Regions from separate parts of the Arthrobacter zhangbolii genome, predicted to be linked through region 2. Evidence: predicted binding sites of a transcription regulator. Region 2 holds the regulator's gene; the other holds the start of a gene.
What was found. The regulator LexA, encoded in region 2, represses DNA repair genes until DNA is damaged. The targets are predictions, from matches to a motif close to TCGAACANNTGTTCGA.
Positions count from the first base shown of each region.

Region 1: MUK71_RS09730 (LexA family protein) is a predicted target of LexA. The motif match lies at 6,347-6,362, and genes of this name have one in related genera.

Region 1 is NZ_CP094984.1:2,089,208-2,104,191, reverse strand. It holds gene MUK71_RS09770 (DivIVA domain-containing protein) at 21-191, shown strand; gene MUK71_RS09765 (serine/threonine protein phosphatase) at 200-571, opposite strand; gene MUK71_RS09760 (DUF1697 domain-containing protein) at 595-1,164, opposite strand; gene MUK71_RS09755 (SDR family oxidoreductase) at 1,195-2,028, opposite strand; gene MUK71_RS09750 (CoA transferase) at 2,136-3,506, shown strand; gene arfB (alternative ribosome rescue aminoacyl-tRNA hydrolase ArfB) at 3,509-3,931, opposite strand; gene MUK71_RS09740 (CPP1-like family protein) at 4,003-4,449, opposite strand; gene MUK71_RS09735 (Y-family DNA polymerase) at 4,601-5,908, opposite strand; gene MUK71_RS09730 (LexA family protein) at 5,901-6,320, opposite strand; gene MUK71_RS09725 (hypothetical protein) at 6,550-6,696, shown strand; gene MUK71_RS09720 (TM2 domain-containing protein) at 6,736-7,368, opposite strand; gene MUK71_RS09715 (NAD-dependent epimerase/dehydratase family protein) at 7,410-8,447, opposite strand; gene MUK71_RS09710 (aldo/keto reductase) at 8,599-9,444, shown strand; gene MUK71_RS09705 (hypothetical protein) at 9,837-10,184, shown strand; gene MUK71_RS09700 (hypothetical protein) at 10,243-10,578, opposite strand; gene MUK71_RS09695 (SOS response-associated peptidase) at 10,683-11,387, shown strand; gene MUK71_RS09690 (aldo/keto reductase) at 11,425-12,396, opposite strand; gene MUK71_RS09685 (thioesterase family protein) at 12,495-13,280, shown strand; gene MUK71_RS09680 (lipoate--protein ligase family protein) at 13,284-14,015, shown strand; gene MUK71_RS09675 (pullulanase X25 domain-containing protein) at 14,116-14,898, shown strand; gene MUK71_RS09670 (lipase maturation factor family protein) at 14,873-14,984, opposite strand, start outside.
Region 2 is NZ_CP094984.1:1,315,545-1,330,528, reverse strand. It holds gene MUK71_RS06180 (MFS transporter) at 1-948, opposite strand, end outside; gene MUK71_RS06175 (SseB family protein) at 983-1,831, opposite strand; gene priA (bifunctional 1-(5-phosphoribosyl)-5-((5-phosphoribosylamino)methylideneamino)imidazole-4-carboxamide isomerase/phosphoribosylanthranilate isomerase PriA) at 1,834-2,583, opposite strand; gene MUK71_RS06165 (hypothetical protein) at 2,607-2,765, opposite strand; gene hisH (imidazole glycerol phosphate synthase subunit HisH) at 2,771-3,409, opposite strand; gene hisB (imidazoleglycerol-phosphate dehydratase HisB) at 3,406-4,023, opposite strand; gene MUK71_RS06150 (histidinol-phosphate transaminase) at 4,139-5,239, opposite strand; gene MUK71_RS06145 (LysM peptidoglycan-binding domain-containing protein) at 5,421-5,786, opposite strand; gene lexA (transcriptional repressor LexA) at 6,273-7,022, shown strand; gene MUK71_RS06135 (ATP-dependent DNA helicase) at 7,137-9,188, opposite strand; gene hflX (GTPase HflX) at 9,181-10,764, opposite strand; gene MUK71_RS06125 (class I SAM-dependent methyltransferase) at 10,949-11,566, shown strand; gene dapF (diaminopimelate epimerase) at 11,563-12,489, opposite strand; gene miaA (tRNA (adenosine(37)-N6)-dimethylallyltransferase MiaA) at 12,525-13,466, opposite strand; gene miaB (tRNA (N6-isopentenyl adenosine(37)-C2)-methylthiotransferase MiaB) at 13,474-14,984, opposite strand, start outside.

The DNA.
Region 1 (14,984 bases), 770 kb from region 2:
TGTTCACCGCGAACCCGGGCATGAGCGCAGATCAGGTCATTAACCAGAAGTTCTCGCCCACAAAATTCCGGGAGGGTTATGACCAGGACGAAGTGGACGACTTCCTGCAGAAGATTATCGCGGGGCTTCGACAGTGGGATGCGGAAAATGAGCAGCTTCGCGCCCGGATCTCCGGCAACGTGATCCCGTAAAAACGGTCCTAGCGCCCGGCCTGATGCAGCCGGTCGGTTGGGAGCAGGAGGACCGTGGCGGCAGTCATATCGACTGCCTTCGCAATGGCGCCTTCCGCTGTGGGCGCCACCGTGATCCGGTCCCGGTGGACTTCCTGGATCAGCACGGGGAGCCGTTGTCCGCCGTCGACGTCCAGCCACCAGTCCTCGGTGAACATCTGCAGCCCCAGATCATCGAGCAGGGTTTCGGCAGCATCCAGATCCCCGGGGCCGGTACGCATGCGGTGCAGGAGGTCGAAAGGCACGAACCTTCCGTCCTCGGTGACATGGATGTACCCGACGTGTTCGCCGTCCCAGCTGCGCCTGTGGTCAAAAGTATTCTCGGTCGGCATCGGATCCATGCATGGACCCTAGCACTGAGCGGTTAGAACAGGTCCCTGAGCTTCATGGTGGTGTTCCAGCTGCGGATGGTCATGGACTTGTACAGCGGGGACGCAACAATCGCGCTCAGCCGGCTCTTCGTACGCTCGGCGCTGAGCCGCTGGGAGTAGATCACGCCGTCGCCCGGCCAGACCGTGTCCACGCCCTCCCGCGGGCGGAAGGCACCCATGGCGGTTCCGGCGTCGATATCCATGAGGAAGACCGCATCGGAGTGGTACAGGTCCGGACGTTCGCCGAAGTTCTCCGGCTTCCGGTCCACCACCGCCTGCAGCTGATCCCGGGTCAGGACAAGGACCCTGATCAGTTCATCGTCAAGGTCGAAGTGCCGGGTCAGCGCTGCCTCGATGCCCCGCCCCACCGTGGCAGCGTCCTGATCCGAGGAGAGCAGGACGTTGCCGCTGGCAATGTACGTGGAAACGTCCCGGTAGCCCAGGTCCTCGAGGTGTCCCTTCAGGGCCTTCATGGGCACCTTGTTGCGGCCGCCAACGTTGATGCCGCGCAGCAGGACCAGATACGGGGTGTGCTCCGCATCCGGTCCCTGCTGCTCAGTCATGGAGCCGCCTTCCTGGCCGCCTCAGTACACCTAGCCGGCCAGCCTGCTGCGCCCGCCGGTTTCGACGGCGGCCACAACGCCGCCGTCAACCAGCAGGTCGGTGCCGGTGATGAAGCTGGAGTCGCGGCTGAGCAGGAAGGCAGCCGCATTGGCGATGTCTGCCGGGGTGCCTACCCGCTTGGTGCCGGACCCCTCGATCATGGCGCGCATCTGCGCGCCGGATTCTCCGGCAAGTTCCTGCTGGCCCATCGGGGTGGCAATGACCCCGGGGCTGATGCTGTTCACCCGTGCCCCGCGGGCACCCCAGCGCGGGCTGGCGGCCTGGACCCGGACCTGGTTGGCCCGCTTGGCCACGCTGTAGGCATATCCCGGGTTATCGATGCCGGCAACCAGCGGAAGCTGCAGGAGATCATCGGCGGTCTTGGCCGCGAGGCTGGCCAGATCCTCTGCGGAAAGCCCGCCGCCGCCCAGGTATCCGGCCATACTCGAAATCACGACGCCGGAACCTCCCGGAGCGATCACTTTCTCGAATTCCTCCAGCACCACGGCCACACCGAACAGGTCCACCTTCCAGATGGCCTCCACCGGGGCCTGGACGGGGGAGAGCCCGGCCGTGTGCACCACGCCCGTCACGGTGCCCAGCTCGCGCGCAGTGGCGGCAAGGGACGCCACCGAGTCGCGGGAGGAGACATCCACCTGGGCGGAGACGACGTCGAACCCCTCGCCGAGCGCTGCGGCATGCACCACTTCGAGCAGGTCCTCGTTGAAATCGGCCAGGAGGACCTTCCGGCCGGCCCCGGACCGGCGCAGCACGGCCAGTCCCATGCCGCCCACGCCAATGATTACCAGTACATCCGCTGCCATGATGCTCCTTTGTCCGGGAATGCCTTTTAGAGGGTCGGGAACCGCCCCGATGTGCCAAGCCTAAACCCGGTGGTTTCCGGAAGCTGTGCCGGGTGCATAATCCTTTTATGACCCTGCCCGGGAGAGTACCGCCGCTGCTGCACAGCCTGGCCCGCCTGCTGCCGGAGCAGGCCCGGGAAGCCGTGTCCTGGTCCGGGCGGCGCTGGTGGTGGGCGGGCCGGCTGGACGTTGAAGGGCTCGCGCTGGGTTCCCTGCAGATGCTGGCCGCCGCCGTCGCCGCCTACGCGTCGTCAACTGGTGGCGGGACGCGGATCAGTTTTACGTCCGACGGCGCTGCTGCCGCCTTCGCTTCCTACGCGCACCTGCGGATCAACAACAGGCCCGTCCAGGGGTTCGCTCCGCTCTCCGGATTCCGGCCCACCGCCGACGGCTGGGTGCGGCTGCATGCGAACTATCCACACCATGAACGGGCCCTGTTCACGGCACTCGGGGCGGAGCGCCCCGGGGAGGTGGACGCCGCGGTCCGGGGCCGTACCTCGGCGGAGGTGGAAGCGGTGGTAACAGCGCACGGCGGGCTGGCAGCCGAGGTGCGGACACCGCAGGCATGGGCGGACTCGGAGCAGGGGCGTGTCCTGCAGGCCGAACCCTGGCTGCGGCTGGAGCTCGACGCAGTGGATCCTGCTCTGCCCCGCCCCGGAAACGCCGGGCCCCTGGACGGGCTGCGCGTGCTGGACCTGACCCGGGTCATCGCCGGCCCTTCGGGGAGCCGCCTTCTGGGCGCACTCGGCGCCGATGTGCTGCGCGTGGATCCGCCGGCCATTCCGGAACTGGAGGACCAGTACGTGGACACCGGATTCGCCAAGCGCAGCGCCGTTGCGGACCTCGGCGGTGCGGAGGCCTGCCGCCGGCTGCGTGCCCTGCTGGCGCAGGCCGACGTCGTCCTGACCGCCTACCGCGGCGGATCGATGGCCCGGCTGGGCCTGGATGCCGGCTCGCTGCGGGCGGAGTACCCGCAGCTGGCCGTGGTGTCCCTGGACGCCTGGGGCGACCGGGGACCGTGGGCCGGGCGGCGGGGTTTTGACAGTATCGTGCAGGCTGCCACCGGTATCTCGTACCTGTACGGCGGTGCCGGGGACGACGGCGGCTGGCGGCCCGGCGCGCTCCCGGTGCAGGCCCTGGACTACGCGACCGGACTGGGAATGTCCGCTGCCGCGCTCGCCCTGGTGGCGGCCCGCCGGCAGGGGGCCGCGGGTTCAGCGCACCTCTCGCTGGCCCGGACGGCGCAGGAACTGCTGGCGCTGCCCGGTCCGCCGCCGGGGACAGAGCCTGCGGCGCTGCCCGGTCCGGTGCTGCGCAGCGGGTTTGCAGACTATGGGTCGCTGACCTACGTACCGCCGCCGCTGCAGATCAACGGTCACCAGCTTGAGTATCCCTGGCTTCCGCCGCGCTATGGCAGCGCGGACCTGGCCTGGCGATGATGCTAATCCCGTGGGGGACGCCGCCGTTGCTGCTTGGTCGCTGAGCGCTGTTTCTTGGCATCCAACCGCCGGTAGTTCGAGCCCCGGGTGGGTTTGGTCCTGCGCCGCTTCGGCGGTGCGGGGGCGAGCCCGTCTGCGACCAGGGCTGCGAGCCTGGCCAGGGCGGTCTCGCGGTTGCGCAGCTGCGAGCGCTGTTCCGACGCCGTCACGGTGAGTACGCCGGCAACCAGCCGGTTCTGCAGGCGCCCGAGCAGCATCCCGCGCTGTTCCTCCGTAAGCACCGCCGACCCGGCAACATTCCACAACAGCTCAACCCGGCTGTCGGAGGTGTTCACGTGCTGGCCGCCCGGACCCGAGGAGCGGGAGAAGCGCCAGGTGAGCTCCGCTGCCGGGATTGTGAGCGCAGGCGATACCACCAGATCCATGGTTACAGCCTCGCATGGAACCGGCCGTACCCGGATATCAGCCGTCCCGGGATATCAAGCGGCCGGCAGCATCATTGGCGCAGGAACAGCACCCCGGCGAGGAGGATGCAGGCCATCCCGGCGAGGACCAGTCCCCACAGCAGCGCCCTGACGGGTTTGCGTCCTTTCCGGGTCAGCACATACACCATGGCGGACGCGCCAAAGCCGATGCCCGCAGCCGCGAGAAGGAAAAAGCCCGGGGGAGGGGCCGGGGCCGCCGGACTGTCCCTCGCCAGGACTCCGGTGACCGAGAGGACAAAGAACACTGCGCCCAGCGCCATGCCGCCCAGCAGGGGAGCCGTGAGCCTGCCCGGCCGTGCCGCGGGTTCGCCCATGATGCGGTTGGCCCGCTGCGTTCCGTGGAGGGCTTCCTGCCCCGCAAAGAAACCCCGGGCCAGCGCCTCGCGTTTCCTGAAGCCGATGAAGCAGAGCAGCATAACTACCGGGCCGATGACGGCGCCGGGCCAGAATACTTCCATGTGAACCCCCGGGACGGCTGCGAGACAGGAGCCGGCGGGCGGATGGAGTCCGCCCTGCTCCTGAGTCGGCAGGCTACCCCGCCGGGCCATGGGCTGTCAGCGGCACTCAGTCAGGAACTACCTATGCGGGCGGGAGGGTGCAGGTATCCGCTCAGTTCGCCTTCACTACCGGCAGCTCGCTCCACTCGGTGGTGTAGCGCGGGGAGGAGTATTTGCGGGACATGGTCCACTCGGGTTTGGCGGTTGCCATCCCGGCGATGCCCAGGCCGATGCTCGCCGCCCCGTATTTGTCCGTGACCCGGCCCAGCAGCTCGCCCAGGTTCCGGCGTTCCTGGGCGGAGACGAATTCCTCGAAGAGCGGCTGCGCTCCGGCGGCCTCCAACCCGCTGAGCATCACCCCGGCCTTGGTGTACGGCACGCCTTCGACCACCTGGGCGTCCAGAGCGTTGACCGCGGCCCGGCTGAGCAGGACCGGGTCCGACGTCGGGGCGGCCAGCCGGACGGTGGCGGACGGGAAGGACGCAGCGGAGGTGCTGAAGTGCGAGGTTCCCGCATAGGCGGTCAGAACGGAGGCCTGCTGGCCTTCCCGCTCCAGCCGCGCTGCGGCCTGCTGCGCGTAGATACTCATTACCTGGCGCATATCCGCCAGGGTGGTCACGGGCGTGGAAAAGCTGCGGGAGAAGATGAGCTGCTTGCGGTCCGCGCGTTCGTCGTCGAGCGGGATGCAGGAGGTCCCGTTGAGTTCGAGCACCGTGCGCTGCAGGATCACCGAGAATTTGCGCCGGATCATTGCCGGGTCTGCCGCCCGCAGGTCCGCCACGGACTCGATTCCCAGTGCCGCGAGCCTGACCCCCAGCCGGGAGCCCACACCCCACAGGCCGGTCACCGGTACCCGGGACATGATGGTGTCCACGACGACGGGGTCCATGGTGTCCAGGTTGCACACGCCCTGCAGGTGCCGGTTCTGTTTGGCGATCCGGTTGGCGAACTTGGCCAGGGTTTTGGTGCTGCCGATGCCCACGCAGACGGGCAGGCCGGTGTGCCGGGCGACGGCGGCGCGGATGGTCGCACCCTGGGCGTCCAGTTCGGCTGGGGTGCCGGCCAGTCCAAGGAAGGACTCGTCAATGGAGTAGACCTCCTGCCAGAGGGCATAACGGCCCAGCAGTTCCATCACCCGCGAGCTCAGGTCGCCATAGAGCTCGTAATTGCTGGAGCGCTGGATCAGGCCCACCTGCGGGGCGGATTCGGCGAGCTGGAACCAGGGGGTCCCGGTCTTGATGCCCAGGGCCTTGGCTTCATCCGAGCGGGCCACCACGCAGCCGTCATTGTTGGAGAGCACCACCACGGGCACACCGGCAAGCTTCGGGTCGAAGGCGCGCTCGCAGGAGACGTAGAAACTGTTCACGTCCACCAGGGCAATCCGTTCGCCGGAAGCGGCCGTCCCGGGCGCGTCAGACATGGTGCAGGCAGCGCGTCACAACGCCCCATACCGAGAGTTCGGACGGTTCCGCCACCTCGATGTCCGCATACCCCGGGCTGTCCGCCCGCAGCAGGATCCGGCCGCCGTCCAGCAGCAGCCGGCGTACCGCCAGCTCGCCGTTCACCACGGCAACCACGACGGCGCCGTCCCGCGGAGTGAGTGAACGGTCCACGATCAGTTCATCGCCGCTGCAGATACCGGTGCCCGCCATTGAATCGCCGTCCACCCGCACCACGTAGGTGGAAGTGGGGTCGCGAATGAGGTGCCGGTTGAGGTCTATCCGGCCGTCGAAATAGTCGCGGGCGGGGCTGGGGAAGCCGGCTGCCGTTGCGGCGTCGGACTCCGCCGGCGGTGTTGTCCTGCGGGAACGGTCTGCTGAAAACACCGCCATGTATCCGCCTTCCCGCCGGGCTGCACTAGAACAAACGTTCGAATGTCCAGACTAGCACCGCCGACGTCGGGGCGGGGGCAGCGGTGGCGGTCCGGCAGCCGGGCGGGTCCGTCTTCGGGTATCCGTGCCGCTGACTGGCAGGCATATCCGGCCGGAGCACACTGCCGGGTGACGCAGCTGACGGACGTTCCGTCAGGAAGGGGCCAGCGGCGGCTATACGATTTAAGCCATGATCATTGAGGTACAGATCCCGCCGAAGCTGGGACGGGAACTGGAGGAACTGGCCGAGGAACAGGGGGTGCCGGTCGAAACGCTGGTGGTCAACGGAGCCCGCCTGCTGCTGGAGCACCGCTACCGCCGTAACATGCAGGGCTGACTGTCCCGCCGTCGTCGGACGGGACAGTCCTGCGTCGCGTTATCCCTTGAGCGGGATGCCGCGTGCATCCGTGCGGAAGGGCTGGGCGTTGCAGAGGATCATGATGCCTTCCACAAATCCCCAGACGCCGGCAAAGCCGCCGGTGAACACGGTCGCCACCACCTGGGCTGCGCCGATGCCGGAGTTGCCCAGGTAAAAGCGGTGCACCCCGAAGGCGCCGAGGAATACGCCCAGCAGACCGGCAACCACCCGGGACTTCTGGGACGGGTAACCCTGTGCATAGGGTCCCTGCCCGTACGGGGCGGGACCGAACTGGTTCTGGCCGTATCCGGGCTGCGGGTGGTGCTGCCCGGGGCCGGGGTAGTTCTGGACCTGGTTCGGGTAGGCCTGCGGGGGCTGGCCGCCGGGATAGCCGGGGTACTGCGGCGGCGTCTGGTGCTGGCCGGGGTAGGCATGGCCCTGCTGCTGGCCCGGGTACTGCTGGGCCGGATACTGGCCCTGCTGCTGGTTCGGGTACTGCTGATACGGTGCCTGCTGCGGGGCCGGGGACTCCGGAGGCCGCGGTGCCGGCCGCGGTTCGTTGGACTGCGGGTAGGCGTACTGGTCGCCGTCGGGACCGGAATTGGAACGTGCTCCGTCACCCAGTCCCGCAAACGGGTTTTTATCCGACATGCTGTTGCCTTTCATTTGGCCTCTTGCAGGCACTCTAACAGTCAAACACCGGGTGCCGGCGACTTCTTTCGCCGCTTGCCGTCGGCCGCGCCGGCGCCGGCCCACGCAGCCAGGCGGTCGCTGACATCCATCCAGCCCGCGTCCGGAACCTGCGCCTGCGGATGGGCGTCATACCAGCCCAGGATTTCGCGGGCGCCGGCAGCAAAGGGAATGGCCGCACAGTACTGGGGAACCAGGGCCTTGATCTTGGTGTTGTCGAAGACGGAGGAATGGCTTTTGTCTCCCAGCAGTCCCGGGCCGCGCCCCGGATCATGGGCCGCGATGGTCTCGGACGCCACGTGCACCAGCTGCGGTTCCGGCACCCCCGCCGCTGAGGCCAGGGTGCGGTAGACGGCATCCCACGGCAGGAACTCGTCGGAGGTGATGGTGAAGCTCTCCCCGACGGCGGCCGGCCGGCCCAACAGTCCGACGAACCCCGTGGCAAAGTCCCGGCTGTGCGTCAGCGTCCACAGGGACGTGCCGTCACCGTGCACCAGAACCGGCAGCCCCGCCCGCATCCGGTGGATATCGGTCCAGCCGCCGATCAGCGGCACCTTGGTCGCGTCATAGGTATGTGAAGGGCGCACGATGGTTCCCGGGAACCCCTCCGCACGGTAAGCCTCCACCAGGACATCCTCACCGGCGATCTTGTCCCGGGAGTACTGCCAGAACGGATTACGCAGCGGGGTGGACTCCCGGACAGGCAACTGCGACGGCGGCTTCTGGTACGCCGAGGCGGAACTGATGTAGACGTACTGCCCGGTACGCCCGCGGTACAGCTCCACGGCAGCGGCCACATGGTCGGCAGTGTAGGAAACGAAGTCCGCCACGGCGTCGAACTCCCGGTTCCCCACGGCGGCGCGGACGGCGGCGGGATCCCGCACATCGGCGCTGAGATGCTCGACGCCGGCCGGTGCCGGGCGCGCCCCGGAGACGCCCCGGTTCAGTACGGCCACGCGGTGCCCCAGGCTGCGAGCGCGGGCGACGGCGGCGGAACTGATCACGCCGGTCCCGCCGATGAAGAGCAGATTCAATGCCACGCGATGCCTTACTCGAGAGTTCCATGACCGAAGTTCCTCCGGCCCGCTCCTTGACGGGGTCGGGAAGCCGGGCTTAGGTGGAGGTTCCCGGCACCCAACTGCACCCAGCCTAAGCCACAGGCCGGGGCGGACTCCCAGGAAGGGCGACGCAATGACCGACAGCCCAGGCATCCCTGTCCCGGATCTGACACTGGGCAATTCAGTGCCCATTCCGCAGCTTGGGTTCGGTGTCTTCCAGGTTCCGCCGGAGCGGACGCAGGAAGTGGTCGAGGACGCGCTCGCCGCCGGATACCGGCACATCGATACCGCGGCAGCCTACGGCAATGAAGCCGGAGTGGGGGCGGCCATCGCGGCGTCGGGCATTCCGCGCTCGGAGATCTTTGTGACCACCAAACTGCGCAACGGGGACCAGGGCCGGGCCCGGTCGGCGTTCCTGGAGAGCCGGCATACTCTGAACCTCGACGTCGTGGACCTCTACCTGATCCACTGGCCGGTCCCGTCGCAGGGCCGCTTCGTCCAGGCCTGGAAGGAACTTGAGGGCCTCTATCAGGACGGGTTCATGCGGGCCATCGGCGTCTCCAATTTCCTGGTGGAGCATCTTGACGCCCTGGCCGAGCAGAGCCGGATACTGCCGGCCGTGAACCAGATTGAACTTCATCCCGGTTTCCGCCAGGCAGCGCTCGCCGCCGAGACAGCGGCGCGGGGGATAGCGGTGCAGGCGTACTCGCCGCTGGGGCAGGGCACCGGCCTCGACGCGCCCGAAGTTGCCGCGCTCGCGGATAAATACGCTGCCACACCGGCCCAGGTGGTGCTGGCCTGGCATCTGGGGTTGGGCAGGATCGTCATTCCCAAGTCGGCGGATTCAGCGCGGATGCGGGAAAACCTGGCCGCCGCACAGCTGGACCTGGCGCAGGAGGACCTGGACGTCCTGGACGGCCTGGACGAGGGCAGCCGGCTGGGTGCGGACCCGGCGACGGCCGATTTCAGCCAATACTGAGGGACGGCGCCCGGCATACGTGTCCGGGGTCGGGAATCTGCCACCGCTGATGAAGGAGGATTGTGGGACCAGGTGATGCCCGTGGAGCCGGGGCTTCAGGACTAGACGGGGCTTCCGCAACAGCCGGGGCCGCGGGACCAGTCGGGGTTGGGGCGGAGCCTTCGTCCAGGCTCTTCCGGGCTTCAGTTATTTTGCTCGTGCTCGCCCCACTGTGCAGTGTTATGGGCTGGGCCGGATTTCTGTTCGTCCTTGGTCAGCAGGCGGTGCCCGGGTGGGCCGTCGGCGGTGTTCTCTTCCTGACCGCCATGGTGTTGCTGAAAGTGGATTCGTCCAGACGGCGATCATCAATTACCTTCAGGGGCCGGAACCGGCGCAACCGGTGGCCTTGGTTCGTGACTCTGCCGGCGGTTGTCTCGGTCCTCTTCAGCGGGCTGGGCGCACTGGATGATGTTTCCAGCGCCAAGTATCACGTCCTCTCACCGGCCAACAGCGATGGTTGCCGTGTGGCAGTGCGCGAAGTCTCGTTCCTGTTTGCCGGCAGCGGTACGGTCTACGTCGTCAACGCCGCCGGCATCGGCTGGAAGGTCAGTTCCTGGACAGCCGATGACGGGTACGAGCCGGTTAGCAGTCGAAATTATGAGCTCAAGTGGCACTCCGACGGCGGTTCGCTCCTCCTTCACAGCAACGGTGATCCAGTCTGGCCGGGTTTGCATGAAATCAATTGCCCGGCGGCACCTTAGCGGTTTGCGTCCTTCACCGCTGGGTCGTTCAGCACTGCGTTCTTCAGCCCTGCGTCCTTCAGCCCTGCATCCGGTCCCGGGCCGTCCTGTCGCCCAGCGCCTGTTTGCGGCTGTTGTTTTCCCGCCGGGTCACGGCAGAGGCCCACACCCAGGTGGCCCGCCGCAGCCCGGCGTCCTCCCACAGCACCTGCACTGCCCGGGAGGACCAGCTGCAGGCCTCACCCTTTACCCGTTCGGCCGCTCCGGGAAACCTGATCCAGGCCCACACCGGCACACCGGGCACCGACGTGGTGACCGGATTGTGCTCGAAGTCCAGCTCCTCCGGCGTCAGGCCGATGGGCTCTGCCCGCCGGACCAAGCGGGAAGCGAGCCGCTCGGCAGCGTTTTGGTTCATGCTTTAAAAATAGAACATATGTTCGAAAGAAAGTAACCGTTCCTGCCGTGCGGGGGAGGGCTGCCGCTCCTGGCCGGGGCGGACCATGGTGCACAATGGGTGCCATGTGCGGACGCTATGTCATGGCCAGGGCGACGTCGGACCTCGTGTCAGCGTTCGCCGTCGAACAGTCGGTGGGCCCGGATGTGCTGCCGTCCTGGAATGTGGCGCCCACGGATGACGTGCGGATTGTCACTGAACGGTTCCGGCAGGAGGAGCCGGTCCGCCGGCTGGCGACGGCGAAATGGGGCCTGGTGCCGGTCTGGGCCAAGGATCCCAAAATCGGAGCACGGATGATTAACGCCCGGCGGGAAACCATCCTGGAGAAACCCGCCTTCCGCAAAGCCGCCGTTAAGCGCCGGGCCCTGGTGCCCGCGGACGGCTACTACGAGTGGGAGAAAACCGCCGACGGGAAGATCCCCACGTACCTGTACTCGGAGAAACAGGATCCGCTGGCCTTTGCCGGTCTCTACGAGTTCTGGCCCGACCCGGCACTGCCCGAAGACCACGAGCACAAGTGGCTGCTGAGCGTCACCATCATCACCACGCAGGCCACCGACGCCCTGGGCCACATCCACGACCGGACGCCGCTGATCATCGCGCCGGACCTCTACGCGGACTGGCTCGACCCGAAGCTGACCGGGGGCAGCGACGTTGCGCAGCTGCTCGACGCCGTGCCCGAACCCGTCCTGACCCCGCGGGTGGTCTCCAGTCAGGTCAACTCCGTGCGGAACAACGGCCCGGAACTGATTGAGCCTGCGAGCGCCTGAGGGTGAGCGCGTGCCTGCGAGCGCCTGAGCCGGCCGGCTACCAGGCGTAGTCCTCCGGTGCTGTGCGGTGGCCGGGGAAGATTTCGTCCAGCCGGTCCAGGGTCTTTTGGTCCAGGGTCACGTCCAGGGCCAGGAGCGCCTCATCCAGCTGTTCCTGGGTACGCGGTCCCACCAGCGGAGCCGTGACCGCAGGCTGATGCAGCAGCCAGGCCAGGGCCAGGACCCCCGGAGGGATCTCCAGTTCGGCGGCCAGATCCTCGTACTGCCGGATCTGCCCCCGGTGCTTCTCCAGCAGGTCACGTACCCTGCCCTCGGCCCGGCGCCCGCCGGCGTCGGCCTCCTTCTGCAGGATCCCGCCCAGCAGCCCCCCCTGCAGCGGTGACCAGGCCAGCAGGCCCAGCCCGTACTGGCGGGCGGCGGGAATAACTTCCAGCTCCACGGTCCGGTTGATCAGGTTGTAGATGCTTTGTTCACTGACCAGGCCGGCAAAGTTCCGCCGCCCGGCGTTCTCCTGTGCCCGGGCAATGTGCCAGCCGGCGAAATTGCTGCTGCCGTTGTAGATGATCTTGCCCTGGGTCACGGCCACTTCCATGGCCTGCCAGATCTCGTCCCAGGGAGTGTTTCGGTCGATGTGATGGAACTGGTAGAGGTCTATGTAGTCCGTCTGCAGACGCTTCAGGCTGGCGTCCAGGGCGCGGCGGATGTTCAGGGCGGACAGGAACGTGTCATTGGGGCGCTCACTCATGGAGCCGTAGAGCTTGGTGGCAATAACGGTGTCCTCGCGGCGGCCGCCGCCCTTGGCGAACCAGCGGCCGACAATCTCCTCCGTCCAGCCCTTGCGCTCCCAGCCGTAAACGTTGGCGGTGTCGAAAAAATTGATGCCGGTGTCCCGGGCGGAATCCATGATGGCGTGCGCGTCCGCCTCGTCGGTTTTGGGGCCGAAGTTCATGGTGCCCAGGCAGAAGCGGGAAACGGACAGGCCGGAGCGGCCGAGATGGGTGTATTCCATCGGGCCATTGTGACCCGCACCGCAACCCCAGGCCAGACCGGTCACTGTGCTGGGGTAGCCTGAAAGCCCATTCCGAACGGCAGGGAGAAGCAAAGCACGTGGCTGAATCGTATTACCGCTCACTGGGCAACGGCGTCTATGAAGCAACCATCCACACCCAGGGTGCCTGGAACCCGCAGGAGCAGCACATGGCGCCCATTTCGGGTCTGCTGGCGCACTGCCTGGAGCAGTTCCAGCCGCGGCCGGACCTGCGGATGGCCCGCATCAGCTATGACATCCTGGGTTTGATTCCGCGCAGCACGTTCGAGGTGAAGACCTCGCTCCTGCGCCCCGGCCGCACCATCGAACTGCTGCAGGCCGAAATGGTCGCGGACGGCCGCACCGCGGTCCGGGCGACGGCATGGCGGCTGGCCCGGGGCACGACGTCGGAGGTGGCCGCGGTGGAGGACGGGACCATGCCCGGCCCCGCCGAGGCGGGCACCCGCGAGGGCCTGACCGCATGGCCGGGCGCCTTCATCGAATCGGTGGAGATGCGTGCCCTGCCCGGGCTCCGCCCCGGCCGCGGACGGGCCTGGCTCCGGACCCCGCACGAGATGGTGGAGGGTATGCCCACCTCCGACCTGGTCCGGCTGATCGGCATGGCGGACACCGCCAACGGCATTTCCACCCGTGTGCCGCCGGGCGGGGACAGTTACATGTTCCCCAACGTGGACCTGCAGCTGCACCTGCACCGCGACCCGGTGGGCGAATGGCTGGGTCTGGACACGCAGGTTACCTTCGGCACCGACGGCATCGGGCTGACCTCGGCCATCCTGCATGACGAGCACGGCCCGTTCGGCCGCAGCGAGCAGATCCTCACCGTCCGGCCGCTCGGCGGAGCCTAGACAGTGTCCGGCGCCCTGACGGTGGTCCGCCAGCAGAAATCGCTGGGCGCCGCCGCGGATTTGGACTTCGCGCTGGCGATGCTCGATGCCGCCCGCCGCGGGGCGCTGGAACCCACCCTGCGGATCTACCGGCCCCGCCCCACGGTGGCGCTGGGGCAGCGGGACGCGAAACTGCCCGGGTTCGCCGCCGCCCAGGCTGCCTGCCGGCGTCACGGCTTTGAGCCCCTGGTTCGCAAAGCCGGAGGGCGGGCCGCCGCCTACCACTCCGACTGTCTGGTCCTGGACCATGTGGAACCCGACGCCGACGCCCTCACCGGCTCGCGCGGCCGGTTTGCGGACTTCGGCGTCCTGCTGGCCGGGGCACTGGAGAAGGCCGGGCTGAAGACCGGCGTCGGCGAAATCCCCGGTGAGTATTGTCCGGGCGAGTTCACCGTGTACGGCGAGGGCCCGGCGGGGGAGCGTATTAAGCTCGCCGGCACCGCCCAGCGGGTGGTGGCCGGCGCCTGGCTGTTCTCCACGGTGCTGGTGGTAGGCAACGGGACCCCGCTGCGCAGGGTGCTGACCGACTGCTATGCCGAACTGGGACTGGGCTGGGATCCGCGGACCGCCGGCGCCGCCCGGGACCTGGTGCCCGGCCTGTCGGTGGCGGACGTGGAAGACGCGGTCCTGCAGGCCTACGGCGGGTACGCCCGCCTGGCGGGCGGGGATTTCGAGGCGCTGCGGCAGGTGGTGTGACGCAACACCGGCCCGGCGGTGCTTCCCGCCTGGAAGTGCCCGGACTAGGGTAGGAAACTGACAGCAGGCTGATCAGTACACACGTCACAAAGGATTTCCATTGGGTTCAGACACCGTTGAAAACACAGCACTGCGGCTTCGGGCGGTCCTCGAGATCCTCGCTGCAGAGGACCCGTCCGGCAAGGTCAGCCGGGGAACGGTCATCTCCGCCGCCCTGCACCGCGTCCCGCTGACCGGGCGGGAAGCCGAAGAACTGGCCAGCGGCACCACCCGCGGGGAACGTGCCCTGGTCAACGCCACCACCAAGCTCGTCAAAGCCGGCTGGATCCTCAAGGAAGGCCGGTCCGGCTGGAGCATCACCAGCGGAGGACGCCAGGCGCTGGTGGACTTCCCCGAACCCACCCGGCTCGCCGCCGCTCTGCAGGGCAACGGTGCCGCCCCGTCGGCAGCGCGGAAGACCCCGCGCGCTGCGGAAGTGCTGGAGGAAGTGGTGCGGGACGCAGTTTCCGTTCCCACCGTGCCCGCTGAGCCGAACGGTTCACATCAGGACAGCGGCAACGGCTACGAACCGTCCTTCCCGCAGCCCGAATCCGTTGCCCTTGCCGGCAGCTTCGGCAGCGCCCTGGGTATCAGTGACTGGGATCCGGCCGGAGCAACGTTCAGCTTTGACCGTCATGACGAACTGTGGAAGCTGACCCTGGACCTGCCTGCCGGCAGCTACGAGTACAAGGTGGCGTTGAACGGTTCCTGGGCGGAAAACTACGGATTCGGAGCACACCGCGACGGCGGGAACATCCAGATTGAGCATGCCGGCGGTCCGCTGAGCTTCCTCTACGACCACGCCACGCACACGGTTCTTACCAAGCCGGAGGTCGGCGCCTGACCGGCCCCGGCCCCTCGATCGGATCCACCAGGATCCCGGCCGGTTCGCGCACCCACCAGACACCCTCGCTGCGGCGTTCAGCGGCA
Region 2 (14,984 bases):
GCGCTTCATGGCGCCGTAGACAATCCCGCCAATGGCTGAGGCGGCACACCAGGCCACGAAAACGATGCCGACCTCGGAGGGATTTCCGCCGGCTTCCACCGAGGCCACAATCCCGACGTCGGTACTGGAGAGCAAAAGCCCTGCACCTATGGCAACGGCAAACACCACGGCCACTGCCGGGCTGAACCAGGTGAAGTTCCCGGCCACTCCGTGACGCAGCCGCTCGAACATATTCTGCGGGCCGTCGGGCAGGCCCGCACCGGTAAGCTCCATCGGCGCTTCCTGGATATTTGCCGGCGCCACCGCCACAGCGGTGGCCGCCGCAGCCTCCTGCTCGTCAACTGCGGTCACAGCCTTCTCAGGTTCCGGGGAACGCGTGGGCGGGTTGAACCAGATCAGCAGGAGCCCGGCCACGGCCGCGGAAAGTCCCACCGCGGTCAGCCCGATCACGGAGGATATCTGCGTGGCAATCACGGCCCCCAGCGCGGGGCCCATCATAAAGATGAGCTCGGTGGCGATGGAGTCGAGCGCAAAGGCGGTACGCCGCTGTTCGCCGGTGGCCAGCACACCGAGGGACTGGCGGACCACACTGAAGACCGGGAGGGTGAACACTCCGCCCACCAGTGCAAGGACCAGCAGCCACTCAAAGCTCACGTGCGGGGCCGTACTCCAGATCACTGCCTCGGCGATGACCGACGGGATCAGGGCCTTCCGGAGCCCAATGGTGTCCACCCGCCGTCCCCGCCAGGGAGCGCCCACGGCGATGCCGATGGTGACCACGGCTGCCACGGCACCTGCGGCCGCATAGCCCCGGTCCATGGTGTTCACTACATGCAGGGTGAGCAGGACGCCCGCCGCGGAATGCGGAAACCGGGCGATCATTCCGACTATCAGCAGGCGGCGGATCGGTGCGATCCGCAGCATTTCGCGGTACAGACCAAAATTCACGGCAGTTCTCTTCCGGCGGGTTACGCCTGACGGGTCAGCGGGTGATTTTGATGTCCAGGGAATCCACGCGCTCAACAAACTCGGGGTTGGCAGTCAAACGCTGTTGCAGGGCGGCCACAATGGCCTGGATGTCCTGCGGACCAAGTCCGGGCGCAAGCTGGAGAATCATTCTAAGCTCCGGGCCGGCCCCTCCCCCGCCCACCGGTGTTCCGTCGGCGGTCCTGGAGGCGGTGCCCTGCCCCTGCTGCAGCGTTACCGCCAGGATCTGCGGGTCCGGCCCGGCGGCCGCTTCGGCCATCTCCACCAGGGCGGGGTCGGTGTAACACGGCACCCAGTCGCGCTGCTGGCCGAGCGCCCACATGGCCGGGCGGCGGACCACAAAAGTGAAATCCGCTCCCGGGTCGACCACCAGCAGCTGGGCATCCTCCGAAACAGCGGAGAGCGCTGCCCGCGGCGTATACACGGCCACCGGCCGGGCTTCGGAGTGCCAGCGTTCCAGTGCCTCAACCGACGTGAATACCGGCAGTGCCTTGCGCCCGTCCGGCGCGGTCAGGGTGACCAGCGCCATGTCCGCCTGTTTATCGGCCGTGAGTCCGTGCTCGGATTCGGTTTCCTCGCCGAGCACGGCCACAATCGGGACAAACACGCGGGCGGTGGCGAGGGAGGCCACCACCTCCGCTTCACTGCCGGTGCCGGCGATCAGCTTGGCGACGGCGTCCACGTAACCGGGATTGGCCCGTCCGTCATCGCTGTCGAAATTGTGGAGCGGATTTCCCTCACCGGCCAGGTCCCGGCCTGCCCACGGCTGCCCCGCCGAATCAGTGGGGCCGCCGGCACCGGCCAGTGCCGCAGCGATATGTCCGGGCAGTTCGCGAGCAGCCATTCTCAGCGGTCCGGGTGCCCGGCGACGTCAAAGGCCTGCGGCAGGGTGAAGGCACCGGCGTAGAGCGCCTTGCCCACAATGGTTCCTTCCAGGCCCAGGGGAACCAGCTCGCGCAGGGCTGCCAGGTCATCCAGGCTCGAGATGCCGCCGGAAGCCACCACGGGGCGGTCGGTACGCTTCAGCACCTCGCGCAGCAGCTCGATGTTCGGTCCGCGCAACGTGCCGTCCTTCGTCACGTCCGTGACCACGTAGCGCGGGCAGCCGGCTTCCTCCAGGCGGGCCAGCACCTCCCAGAGGTCGCCGCCTTCCTTGGTCCAGCCGCGTGCCGCCAGCGTGGTGCCGCGGACATCGAGGCCGACGGCGATGGCCTGGCCGTAGCGGGCAATGGCGCTGGCGGTCCACTCGGGGTTCTCCAGTGCAGCGGTGCCGAGGTTGACGCGTGCCGCACCGAGTTCCAGGGCCTTGTCCAGTGACTCGTCGTCGCGGATGCCGCCGGACAGTTCCACCTTGATGTCCAGGGATTTCACCACGCGGCTGAGCAGGTCCAGGTTGGAGCCGCGGCCGAAGGCGGCGTCCAGATCCACCAGATGGACCCAGTCCGCGCCGTCATTCTGCCAGGCAAGGGCGGCATCCAGCGGATCGCCGTAGCTGGTCTCGCTGCCGGCTTCGCCCTGCACAAGGCGCACGGCCTGGCCGTCAGCCACATCAACGGCGGGCAGGAGTTCAAGGACGGGGGTTTCGCTGAAGGGCATCTCTTGTGCTTTCGGTGGTGGGGTCAGGAGAGGTTAAGGGTCAGCAGGTAGGCACCCAGCAGGGCCATTCCGGCCAAAACCCAGAAACTGATAACAATAATTTTGGACATGCCCTGGCTGCGGAAGGACACCGCACCGCCAATCAGCAGACCGGCCAGGCCCATAAGAACAATGCTCCACATAGCCGCTAGCCCAGTGTCTTCAGCCAGTTGTTCAGCAGCGCAGCGCCGGCTTCGCCGGACTTTTCCGGGTGGAACTGGGTGGCTGACAGGGCGCCGTTCTCAACGGCGGCAATAAAGGGTCCGCCGTGGTCCGCCCAGGTGACCTGGGGCGGGCGCATGGCAGGCTGGGTGACGTCGAAGTCCCACTTCTGCACGCCGTAGCTGTGCACGAAGTAGAACCGTTCGTCCTCGAGGCCCTCGAACAGCGCTGAACCTTCCGGCGGTGTCACGGTGTTCCAGCCCATGTGGGGCACGACGTCGGCAGCAAGCCGCTCCACCACTCCGGGCCATTCGCCCATGCCCTTGGTGCGGACGCCGTGTTCCACGCCCTCCTCGAAGAGGACCTGCAGGCCCACGCAGATACCCAGCACCGGGCGCCCGCCGGCAACCCGGCGGCCGATCATGCGGAGGGCATCCACGTCTTTGAGTCCCTGCATCACGGCCGCGAAGGCACCGACGCCGGGGACCACGAGCCCTTCCGCGTTCAGGACGTCGTCGGGCCTGGCGCTGAGGGTAACGTTCGCACCGGCATGCTCAAGGGCGCGGACGGCTGAGCGGATGTTTCCGGAGCCGTAGTCCAGGACCGTGACGTTGCGGGCACTCACAGGGCGCCCTTCGTGGACGGAATTCCCTCTACCCGCGGATCCGATTCCACGGCGGCGCGAAGGGCGCGGGCGAAGGCCTTGAACTGCGCTTCGACAATGTGGTGCGGGTCCCGCCCGCCCAGCACCCGCATGTGCAGGCAGATCTGGGCGTGCAGGGTGATGGCTTCAAACACGTGCCGGGTAAGCGAGCCGGTGAAGTGCCCGCCGATCAGGTGGTATTCCTGTCCGGCCGGTTCGCCGGAATGCACCAGGTAGGGGCGTCCGGAGATATCGACGACGGCGTGGGCCAGCGCCTCGTCCAGCGGAACAGTAGCCTCGCCGAACCGGCGGATGCCTGCCTTGGTGCCCAGGGCGGTCTTGAGTGCCTCGCCGATGCTGATGGCAATGTCCTCGACCGTGTGGTGGACATCGATGTGCGTGTCGCCGGTGGCCCGGACGGTGAGGTCCATCAGGGAGTGCTTGGCCAGCGCGTTCAGCATGTGGTCGTAGAACGGCACGGAGGTGCTGATGTCTGCGCGGCCGGTGCCGTCCAGGTCCAGTTCAACGAGGACGGACGATTCACTCGTGGTCCGCTCAAGGCGGGCAGTGCGTCCGGTAGCGGTCTCCACAGTCATGGGGTTCCTTCAGGAAGGTCGGGGTCGGAGCAATGGACAAAGCTCCGGCAGGTTCTCAGTTTAGTCCCGGTGCGGCCGGGTCCCGGAATCGTGGCCGCCGCGGACGGCGGGCCGTTCAGGCCGGAAGCAGGGACCGCAGCACGGTAAGGAAGGTATCCGTTTCAGCTTCCGTACCGGCCGTGACGCGGAGATGGCCCTCAATGCCGATGTCCCGAACCAGGACGCCGGCTTCCAGTAGGCCTTCCCAGACAGCGCGGGGGTTCTCCATGCCGCCGAAGAGCACGAAGTTTGCGTCCGAGGGTGCGGGGTCCAGTCCGAGGTCCGTCAGCTCCCGCACGATCCGGTCACGCTGGCCCTTAATGTCCTCCACATTGGAAAGGAGGGCATCGGCATGGGTCAGCGCGGCGTTGGCCGTGGCCTGGGTGATGGCCGAGAGGTGGTAGGGCAGCCGGACCAGGCGCAGGGCATCCGCAATCTGGGGTGCTGCAGCCAGGTATCCGATCCGAGCCCCGGCCAGGGCAAAGGCCTTGGACATGGTGCGGGAAATGATCAGGCGTTCCCGTCCCGGCAGCAGCTGCAGGGCGCTGGGGGTATCGGCGTGGGAGAACTCCGCGTAGGCCTCATCAACCACCACGATGGCGTTGGACGCTTCGCCCGCTTCGTAGGCAGCTTCGATGACGTCCAGGCCAAGGGCCGTTCCCGTGGGATTATTCGGCGTGCACAAAATGATGATGTTCGGTGCCTGGGCACGAATCTGCGCGGCGGCCGATTCCGGGGTCAGGGAGAAATCCGCTTCCCGGGTGCCGGTGACGTAGGCGGTGCCGGTACCGCTGGCAAGCAACGGGTACATGGAGTAGGTGGGCGGGAAGCTCATGGCCGTCCGGCCGGGACCGCCGAAAGCCTGCAGGATCTGCTGGAGAACCTCATTGGAACCGTTGCCTGCCCAGATGTTCTCCGGCACCAGCCCGTGGCCGAGGTACCGTGCCAGTTTTTCCCTCAACTGGGTGAATTCCCGGTCCGGGTAGCGGTTCAGCCCGCCGACGGCGGACTCCACTTCGGCAACGATGGCCCGGCGCACGTGCTCGGGCAGTCCATGGGTGTTTTCGTTGACGTTCAGCAGGATCGGCACATCCAGCTGCGGGGCCCCATAGGGCGTCAGGCCTCTGAGGTCATCGCGCAGGGGAAGTCGGTTCAGGTTTTCCAGCTGTTCACTCACCAGTACAGCTTAAGGCGCTGCGGGGACAGTTCCGGAATCCGGGCCGCCTGCCTGCACTTCTAAGTCCCTCCATGAAGAACGCTCCCTAGGCGGAGACCGGTCCCCGGATAAAGACCAGTCCGCGAGCCTGAGGCAGGGGACGGCTCCCGCATGCAGCACGCAGGAGCCCGGTTCCCGAAGGTCAGCGCGTCACCGGGATGTAGAGCTGGCGGCCGGCCGGCACAGTGGCATCATCCAGGTTGTTCAGTTCCACGATGTCGGCAACTACGGTGCGGGGATCCCGGTCAGGGGCGAATTCCGTGGCGAGAGACCACAGGGATTCCCCGTTCGAAACGCTCACCTGGATAGTGCGGGTCTGCTCCGGGGAGTTGCCCGAGGCCATGGCGGGTGCGGTGAAGAATCCAATGAAGACCAGCAGGGCGGCCGAGGTCAGCATCAGCGGTGCTCCAACCAGGAGAAGCCGGCCCCGGCGGGTGAGGCGCAGAGGTGCCTGGGATAAAGCGGGTGCGGCTGCAGAAGGAACAGCGGGAAGTACGTGTACTGACATGTCAATACCTTTCCGGTCCGAAGCGCAGAGCTGCCGCCGTCCGCCCGCAATAAGCACGGGAGGAAACACTGCGGCTCGAAACTGCATTCGAACATCTGGTGGAGCCAGCGAGGTGTCGGCAGCCCGGACTCGAATGTATGTTCTAAGTTGTACTCGAACATTTCTAGCACTTATCTACGAACAATGTCGAGACTCGCTCGAATATATGTTTGATAAACGTGCTGCGCTCCCCTAGCGTTGAACCCATCGGAAGCGGCTGGAACCAACTAACCATCCGCCTCTGACAAAACGGCCGGGACCGGACAAAGACCGGGCTGCAGCACCGCCCGGACAGAACCAGACCGCCAGATTCAAACCGCCAGAACCGCCAGAACCAACCGGCCCGCAACCGCGGGCCGTCCGTGAAGGGAAGCCGACGTGGCCCGCAGGACTGTTTCCAATGGCAGCACCCCTCCCCCTGCCGCGCCGGCAGGCCGCTCCAAGGGCCTGACTGCGCGCCAGACCAAGATCCTGGAAACCATCCAGCGTTCGGTTAGCACCAACGGCTACCCGCCGTCCATGCGCGAGATAGGCGACATTGTCGGTCTGGCGAGCCTTTCCAGCGTCACCCACCAGCTGAGCCAGCTGGAGAAACTCGGTTACATCCGCCGCGACCCCAAGCGCCCCCGGGCCATGGAGATCCTGGTTCCGCTGCTGCTGCGCGATGCCGGTTCCTCCCGTAACGGCGAGGCCCCCGGCGCCGAGTCCGCAGGCACCTCCGGTTCCGGCAATGCCGTCACACGTCAAAGCTCCGCGCAGGACGGGTCCGCTACCGGCGTGGCCGGCTCAGGCGGCGCGGTGGCAGACCTCACCACGGCAATCGACACGGCCATGGTGCCCCTGGTGGGACGGATCGCCGCAGGCGGGCCCATCCTTGCCGACCAGCAGGTTGAAGAAGTGGTTCCCCTGCCCCGCCAACTCGTGGGTCACGGTGACCTGTTTATGCTCCGGGTTGCCGGTGACTCCATGGTCGATGCGGCCATTTGCGACGGCGACTGGGTGGTGGTGCGGCGCCAGCCCACCGCCGAGAACGGTGACATCGTCGCGGCCCTGCTGGAGGACGAGGCCACGGTCAAGACGTTCCGCCAGCGCAACGGGCACACCTGGCTGCTGCCGCAGAACACGCGCTACGAACCGATTCTGGGCGACGAAGCGACCATCATGGGCAAAGTCGTATCGGTTATGCGTTCCCTCTAGGCTCCAGACCGAAATACCCACAGGGACTAAACAGCAGTGCCCCGGCTACCGGCCGGGGCACTGCTGTTTAACGGCACGTGTTTATCCGCGCGCATATCGACTGGTCCAGCCGGGTCATCTTCCCGCGTCCGCTGGCTGCCCGGCGAGCCGCTGCAGTGCCTGCAGGACCACGGCCCGGTCGGTCGTGGCCCAGAAGGGCGGCAGGGCTGCCCGCAGGAAGCTGCCGTACCGGGCGGTGGCCAGGCGGGAATCAAGCACCGCAACCACGCCTTTGTCGCCGGAAGCCCGGATCAGCCGGCCGGCGCCCTGTGCCAGCCGCACGGCGGCGTGGGTGGCGGAAACGCTCATAAAGCCGTTGCCGCCCGCCTTGGCCACGGCACGGGTGCGGGCGGTCATCAGCGGATCATCCGGGCGCGGGAACGGGATCCGGTCCATAATCACCAGCCGGCAGGAGGCTCCCGGAACGTCAACACCCTGCCAGAGGGACATGGTGCCGAACAGACAGGTCTCGTCATCCTCCGCAAACTGTTTGACCAGGGCGGACATGGTGGATTCACCCTGGCACAGGATGGGGAAATCCACGCGGGAACGCAGCGCCTCGGCGGCTTCCTCGGCCGCCCGGCGGGAGGAGAACAGTCCCAGCGCACCGCCTCCGGAGGCCTTGATCAGGGCCTCAATCTCGTCGAGCTGTTCCGGCGAGGTTCCACGTCCCGGTTTGGGCAGGTCCTTCGCCACGTACAGCACACCCTGGCGGGGGTAGTCGAAAGGGCTGCCGACGTCGGTGCCCGTCCATTTCGGGGCACCGGCACCCAGGAGTCCCAGCGCGCCGGCCACGGGGCCGAACTCGGCGCCGATGGCAAGGGTCGCCGAGGTCAGGACCACGGTATGCCCGTCGAAGAGTCCCTCCCGCAGCCGGCCTGCCACGGACAACGGGGCCACGTTGATGACGGGCGGCGAATCCTCTTCGGGCGCGGTGTAGCCGGCGCCGGGCGCAAAAGTGCTCGTCCGCGATGCCCAGACGACCTCGCCGGAATTGCCGGCATCGAGGATGCGTTCGCACATTTCCTGCACAGCCAGCAGCCGTGAGCGGGCCATCTGCCGCCCGCCGTCCACTGCATCCGGGCCTTCGGGTTTGGAATCCGACAGCGCCGTCCGGGTGGATTCTCGGACATGGCCGAGCACCATTTCCTGGTCCTCGGACAGGCCGGCGGCCAGCAGGCCCGAGGGTACCGGCGCAAAGACCTGGTCGAAGGCACGCCCGGCCGCAGCAAGAGGCTCAAGGCTCGCGGAGGTGTGTTTGCGGGCGGCCGCTACCGCTGCGGAGATGATGGTGCCGGAGAGCTGTCCGGTGACGGCTCCCGTGACGCGGTCCTGGAGTTCGTGCGCTTCGTCAATGACCACTACGTCGTAGTCGGGCAGCACGGCCAGGCCTTCGAAGGCGGCAATGGCAAGCATGGCGTGGTTGGTGATCACCAGATCAGCTACTGCCGCCTTGGCCCGCGCCCGTTCGCTAAAGCACTCTTCAGCCACCGGGCATTTCTGCGCGCCCAGGCATTCCATGGAAGTCACTGAAACCTGCCGCCAGGCGCGGTCGCTGACACCGGGAAGCAGCTCGTCCCGGTCCCCGGTCTCTGTTTCCTGGGCCCACTCCCGCAACCGGACAACATCGCGGCCCAGGGCCGACGTCGGTCCGGAAGCAGGCGCAGGGTGCGGCACGGCCTGGTCCTCACCGAGCATAAAGAGCGTGCCGGCGTCGTCGTCCTCGTCCGGGAAACCGCCGCCGGTCTTATGAACGCAGACATAGTTGCTGCGGCCCTTGAGCAGCGCTACGTCCACCTCACGGGGCAGCTTGGGCTCGAGGGTCTTCAGCAGTCGCGGGAGGTCCCGTCCCACAATCTGGGACTGCAGGGCCAGCGTGGCGGTGGAAACCAGCGCCGGCTTATCGCTTTCAAGCGCGTGCGCAATCAGCGGAATGAGGTAGGCGAGGGATTTGCCGGTGCCGGTTCCGGCCTGGACCAGCAGGTGATCGCCCGTCTCGATGGCCTCAGCCACCTGACGGGCCATCTCATGCTGGCCCGGGCGGTTTTGGCCGCCCATGGCCGAGACTGCGGTGTCCAGCAGATCCAGGACCTGTTCCGGCCCCTGAGTGTCGCCCTTTTTACGCATGGGCGACAAACGGCTCCAGTTCGGCAGCCAGGCCCTCACGAACCATAACGTGCAGCCGGGTCCCCGTTTCCCCGTGCTCCATGGAAAGAATCTCCGCATCCTGCTGGTGCAGACGGGAGACGACGTCGCCGCGCTCGTAGGGCACCAGCAGTTCCAGGTCCACTCCGGGGCGGGGAATTCCTTCGGAAATAGCCTGCAGCAGCTCCGGGATCCCTTCCCCGGTGCGTGCGGAAACCACCACGTGGCGGCTCTCGCGCTGGCGCAGCCGTTCCAGCACGTACGGATCGGCGGCGTCGGCCTTGTTCAGGACGATGATCTCCGGCACCTTGCGGGCATCCACCTCGGCCAGCACCGTGCGGACCGCGGCTATCTGTCCTTCAGGGTCCGGGTGCGATGCGTCCACCACGTGCAGGATCAGATCGGCGTCTGCCACTTCCTCCAAGGTGGAGCGGAAAGCCTCTACCAGCTGGGTGGGAAGGGACCGGACAAAACCGACGGTGTCCGCCAGTGTGTAGCCGATACCGTCTTCGGTCTGGGCCTTGCGGATGGTGGGGTCCAGGGTGGCGAACAGGGCGTTCTCCACCAGGACCCCGGCGTCGGTCAGCCGGTTGAGCAGGGAGGACTTGCCTGCGTTGGTGTAGCCGGCAATGGCCACGGAGGGGACGGCGTTGCGCTGCCGGTTGGCCCGCTTGGTTTCCCGGGCCGGCTTCATGCCGGCGATTTCGCGGCGGAGCTTGGCCATGCGGGTGCGGATCTTCCGCCGGTCCAGTTCGATCTTGGTTTCACCGGGTCCGCGCGAGCCCATGCCGGCGCTTGCGCTGCCCACTTGGCCGCCGGCCTGGCGGGACATGGACTCGCCCCAGCCGCGCAGGCGGGGAAGCAGGTATTCCAGCTGTGCCAGTTCCACCTGCGCCTTGCCCTCACGCGACTTGGCGTGCTGGGCAAAGATGTCCAGGATCAGGGCGGTACGGTCAATGACCTTGACCTTGACTATGTCTTCCAGGCCGCGGCGCTGTGACGGGGCCAGCTCGCTGTCCACAATCACGGTGTCGGCACCGGTGGCCATCACAATGTCCTTGAGTTCCTGTGCCTTGCCGGAACCGAGGAAAGTGCCGGGGTCCGGCTTCAGGCGCCGCTGGATGATCCCGTCCAGGACCTCGGAGCCGGCGGTCTCTGCCAGTGCTGCGAGTTCCTTCAGGGAGTTTTCGGCGTCGGCAGCGGTGCCTTCGCTCCACAGTCCGGCCAGGACAACCCGTTCCAGCCGAAGCTGGCGGTATTCGACTTCAGTAACGTCTTCGAGTTCGGTGGAAAGGCCGGCGACGCGGCGCAGTGCGCGGCGTTCCTCCAGATCCTGCTGTTCACCGTCGTGGACGGAGTGTTCTTCACCGGATTCCGCGAGTGCCAGTGCGCGTCCGCGGCGCTGGTCGCTGCCGGACGCGGTTTTGGTTTCAACCGCACTTTCCTTCGAGAGGATCCTGTCGATGACGCCCTGGATGTCCGCGGGACTCAGTTCCGGCGTGGAACCTGCTGCGGAGCCGTCCCCGGAATTCAGGGCACGGGAGTTGTTGATGGTCATAATCTCCTTATGAGGATGTACTTAACATGGTAGGCCAGATAACGGACATTTCCCGGGCCACCATTCTCAGCAGAAACCTGCCGGCACCGCAATGGATTTCCGCACCTCTGCACTGTTCCTTACAACGGCTGCGGAGCCGCGGAAATTCCGCAGCGGACCCGCACAGCGACTAATCTGGACTGTTATGGGTTCAGACCACTATTTCTCTTCCACTCCGTCCGGACCCGAGGTCCGCAAGCCCCTGCGCGTCACCCTTGCCGGGTCCGAACGGGTGCTGCAGACCGCCGGCGGAATCTTCAGTCCCGACGGCATTGACAAGGGCACCGCCGTCCTCCTGGAGGAAGTCCCCGCGCCCCCGGCCACGGGCAACCTGCTGGATATTGGCTGCGGCTGGGGCCCCATAGCCCTGACGCTGGCCCTGCGCTCCCCCGCGGCCCGGATCTACGCGGTGGACGTCAATGAACGCAGCCTCGGCCTCACACGGGACAATGCGGCGGCGCTGGGCTGCGACAACGTCCTTACTTCCCTGCCGCAGGACGTGGACCCGGACGTCCGCTTCGACACCATCTGGTCCAACCCGCCCATCCGGATTGGCAAGGAAGAGCTGCATGCCCTGCTGATGCTCTGGCTGCCGCGGCTGGCTTCCGGCGGCACTGCCTGGCTGGTGGTGCAGAAAAACCTCGGGTCGGATTCGCTGCAGCGCTGGCTGGCCGAAGCGCTGCCGGCCGGGTTCGCCGTAACCCGGCACAGCACCGCAAAAACCTTCAGGATCCTGAAGGTGCACCGCTCCGACGCTGCCTAGAGCAGCATCCCCCGGGCCACCAGCACTGCCGGACCGCTGAGTTCCACGTGTTCGCGGCCTTCCGGGCCGGCCAGGAACCGGACGCCGACGACGCCGCCCGGGACGGTCACTGCCCAGCTGTCCGGAGCCTGGGCGCCGGCCCAGAAACGGACGGCCACGGCAGCCGCGCAGGCACCGGTGCCGCAGGACAGGGTCTCCCCCACGCCGCGTTCGTGTACGCGCATGGTCACCAGGCCCACGCCGTCTTCAACCAGCGGCTCCGCGGGGACTACGAATTCCACGTTGGTGCCGTGCTCCGGTTCGGGCTGTACCGACGGCGGCGCGGTCAGGTTGGTGCCGGCAAGTTCGCTGAGCTCGGCGAGGGCAACCACGGTGTGCGGGTTGCCCATATTCACCGACAGCCCCGGGCGGGGCACCTCGAGTCCCCCGGCGTTTACGACGGCGTCCATGGCCTTCGCAGCGGCGTGGTCCGGGTAGATGAATTCCCACGGTCCCATGTCCACGGCGTAGCCGCCGGAGATGCGGCTCACCGTCTTCAGCCCTGCACGGGTGCCGATGGCCAGGCTCTCCCCCTCGCCGAGTTCCAGCAGGTGTTCTTCAAGCAGGAAGTGGACGAATACTCGCACTCCGTTGCCGCACATCTCCGAGACACTGCCGTCGGAATTGCGGTAATCCATGAACCATTCCGCCTCCGGCGCCGTCTCCAGCAGGGCTCGGCCCTCGGCGACGAATTCGGAGCGGACCGCCCGGATGAACCCGTCGGCCCCGACCCCGCGGTGCCGGTCGCAGACCGCTGCAACCTCGTCAGCCGTCAGGTTCCGGGAACCGTCAACGTCGGCGATGAGGACAAAATCGTTTCCGGTACCGTGCCCCTTCGCGAAGGGAAGTCCGGCGAGGGACGCCGGGAGGCCGGAAGCGGACAGGGAAGCGGCAGGGCTCGAAGCAGCAGAAGTATTGGTCACTCACCAAGGATACTGGGCCGGCCCCACCCGCGGACGGCCTCGGTTGCCCGGTGGAGCAGTTGCGGGTCGTCATGGTCCAGCCAGGTGATACGCGGATCGGCACGGAACCAGGTGAGCTGGCGGCGGGCGAACTGCCTGGTGGCCACCACCGTAGCGTCTGCCGCGTCCGGCACGGATAACTTCCCGTCCAGTACCGCCAGGAACTGGGCATACCCCAGGGCCCGCGACGCGGTCCGGCCGGAGCGCAGTCCCTGCGGCTCCAGCCGGCGGACCTCCTCCAGCAGGCCCTGCTCCACCATGGCATCCACGCGGCGGGCAAGGCGCTCATGCAGGACGGGACGCTCCACCCGCAGTCCGAGCTGGATGGTTGGCCGCACGTACTCGCGCACCGGCATAAAGGAACTGAACGGGCGGCCGGTCAGTTCGATGACTTCCAGCGCCCGGACCACCCGCCGCGCGTCACTGATCCGTTCTGCCGAAACCGGGTCCGCTTCCTGCAGCCGGGCCCGGAGCGCCGGCAGTCCCAGCGTTTCCAGATCGGCTTCAATCCGGGCACGGACTGCCGGATCGGTGCCCGGGAATTCCAGCACGTCCAGAGCCGCGCGGACATACAGCCCGGAACCGCCCACCAGGATGGGGAACCTGCCGCGGGCACTGATGTCCCGGATGAGCTCACGTGCCTGCGTCTGGAACGCCGAAACACTGGCTTCCTCAGTCACGTCCATGATGTCCAGCAGGTGGTGCGGCACGCCCCGCCGTTCGGCTTCGGTGATCTTGGCGGTGCCGATGTCCATACCACGGTAGAACTGCATGGAATCGGCGTTGATCACCTCGCCGCCCAGTTCCAGTGCCAGGGCCACCCCCAGATCGGATTTCCCCGATCCTGTGGGACCGACGACGGCGATGACCGGCAGCCCGGCCGGCTGCGCAGAGTTCATGGGTGCCTCAGGAACGCGGCGGCAGGACAGGCATGCCCAGCGACACGCCCTTGCGGGTGCCCGCGGGCCCTGCCGGAACACCGCAGGAATCCGCCTGGACCCTGTCCCATGCGTCTCCTGCCCGGGACCGGCGCAGTGAGTAATCCGCCGCGGTTGCCGGGTCTGAAATCAGGTGGAAGGCAGCGGCCGCGGTGACCGGAACCGTTACCAGATCACCCGGACGGGGAACCGGGGCGCCCTCGGGCACGGAGAAGTGCACCAGGCGCTGGTCCCGGGACCGGCCCGAAAGCCTGCCGGTTTCTTCCGATTTGCGCCCCGAACCGGCGGTCACCATGACCTCAACGGTGGTGCCAACCTGCTTGGCGTTCTCCTCGGCGGCAATGCGGTCCTGCAGGGCGGTGAGCCGTTCAAAGCGTTCCTGCACCACCGCTTTGGGCAGCTGGTCCGGCAGGTCAGCCGCCGGGGTGCCCGGGCGCTTGGAGTACTGGAAGGTAAACGCGGTGGCAAAGCGGGACTGCTCCACCACGTCCAGAGTGGCCTGGAAGTCTTCTTCGGTTTCCCCGGGGAAGCCCACAATGATGTCGGTGGAGATAGCGGCGTGCGGCATGCGTTCACGGACCCGGTCCAGTATCCCGAGGAACTTTTTGGACCGGTAGGAGCGGCGCATGTCCTTGAGGACCTTGTCGGAGCCGGACTGCAGCGGCATGTGCAGCTGGGGCATAACATTGGGCGTTTCGGCCATCGCCTCGATGACGTCATCGGTGAAGGCTGCCGGGTGCGGGCTGGTGAACCGGACCCGTTCCAGGCCCTCGATCTCGCCGCAGGCACGCAGCAACTTCGCGAAGGCGCCGCGGTCGCCGAATTCCACGCCGTAGGAGTTCACGTTCTGGCCCAGGAGGGTCACCTCGATGGCGCCGTCGTCCACCAGTGCCTTGATTTCAGCCAGGATCTCCCCCGGCCTGCGGTCGCGTTCCTTGCCGCGCAGGGACGGGACAATGCAGAACGTACAGGTGTTGTTGCAGCCCACGGAAATGGACACCCAGCCCGAGTACACCGAGTCCCTTTTGGTGGGCAGCGTGGAGGGGAAGACATCCAGGGATTCCAGGATTTCCAGTTCCGCTTTGGCGTTGTGCCGGGCCCGCTCCAGCAGGGCAGGCAGCGAGCCGATGTTGTGGGTGCCGAAGACGGCATCGACCCAGGGCGCCTTGCGCAGGATGGTCTCGCGGTCCTTCTGTGCCAGGCACCCTCCCACGGCAATCTGCATCCCCGGGCGGCGTTCCTTGACGGGCGCCAGCAGCCCCAGGTTTCCATAGAGCTTGTTGTCTGCGTTCTCGCGGACTGCGCAGGTGTTAAAGACCACGATGTCCGCCTGGTCGCCGTCGGCGGCAACATATCCGGCGTCTTCGAGCAGGCCGGAGATACGTTCGGAATCGTGCACATTCATCTGGCAGCCGAAGGTGCGGACCTGATAGGTGCGCGGGCTTGGCTGCAGTGCATCGGGGGCAGGGGAAGAAACAG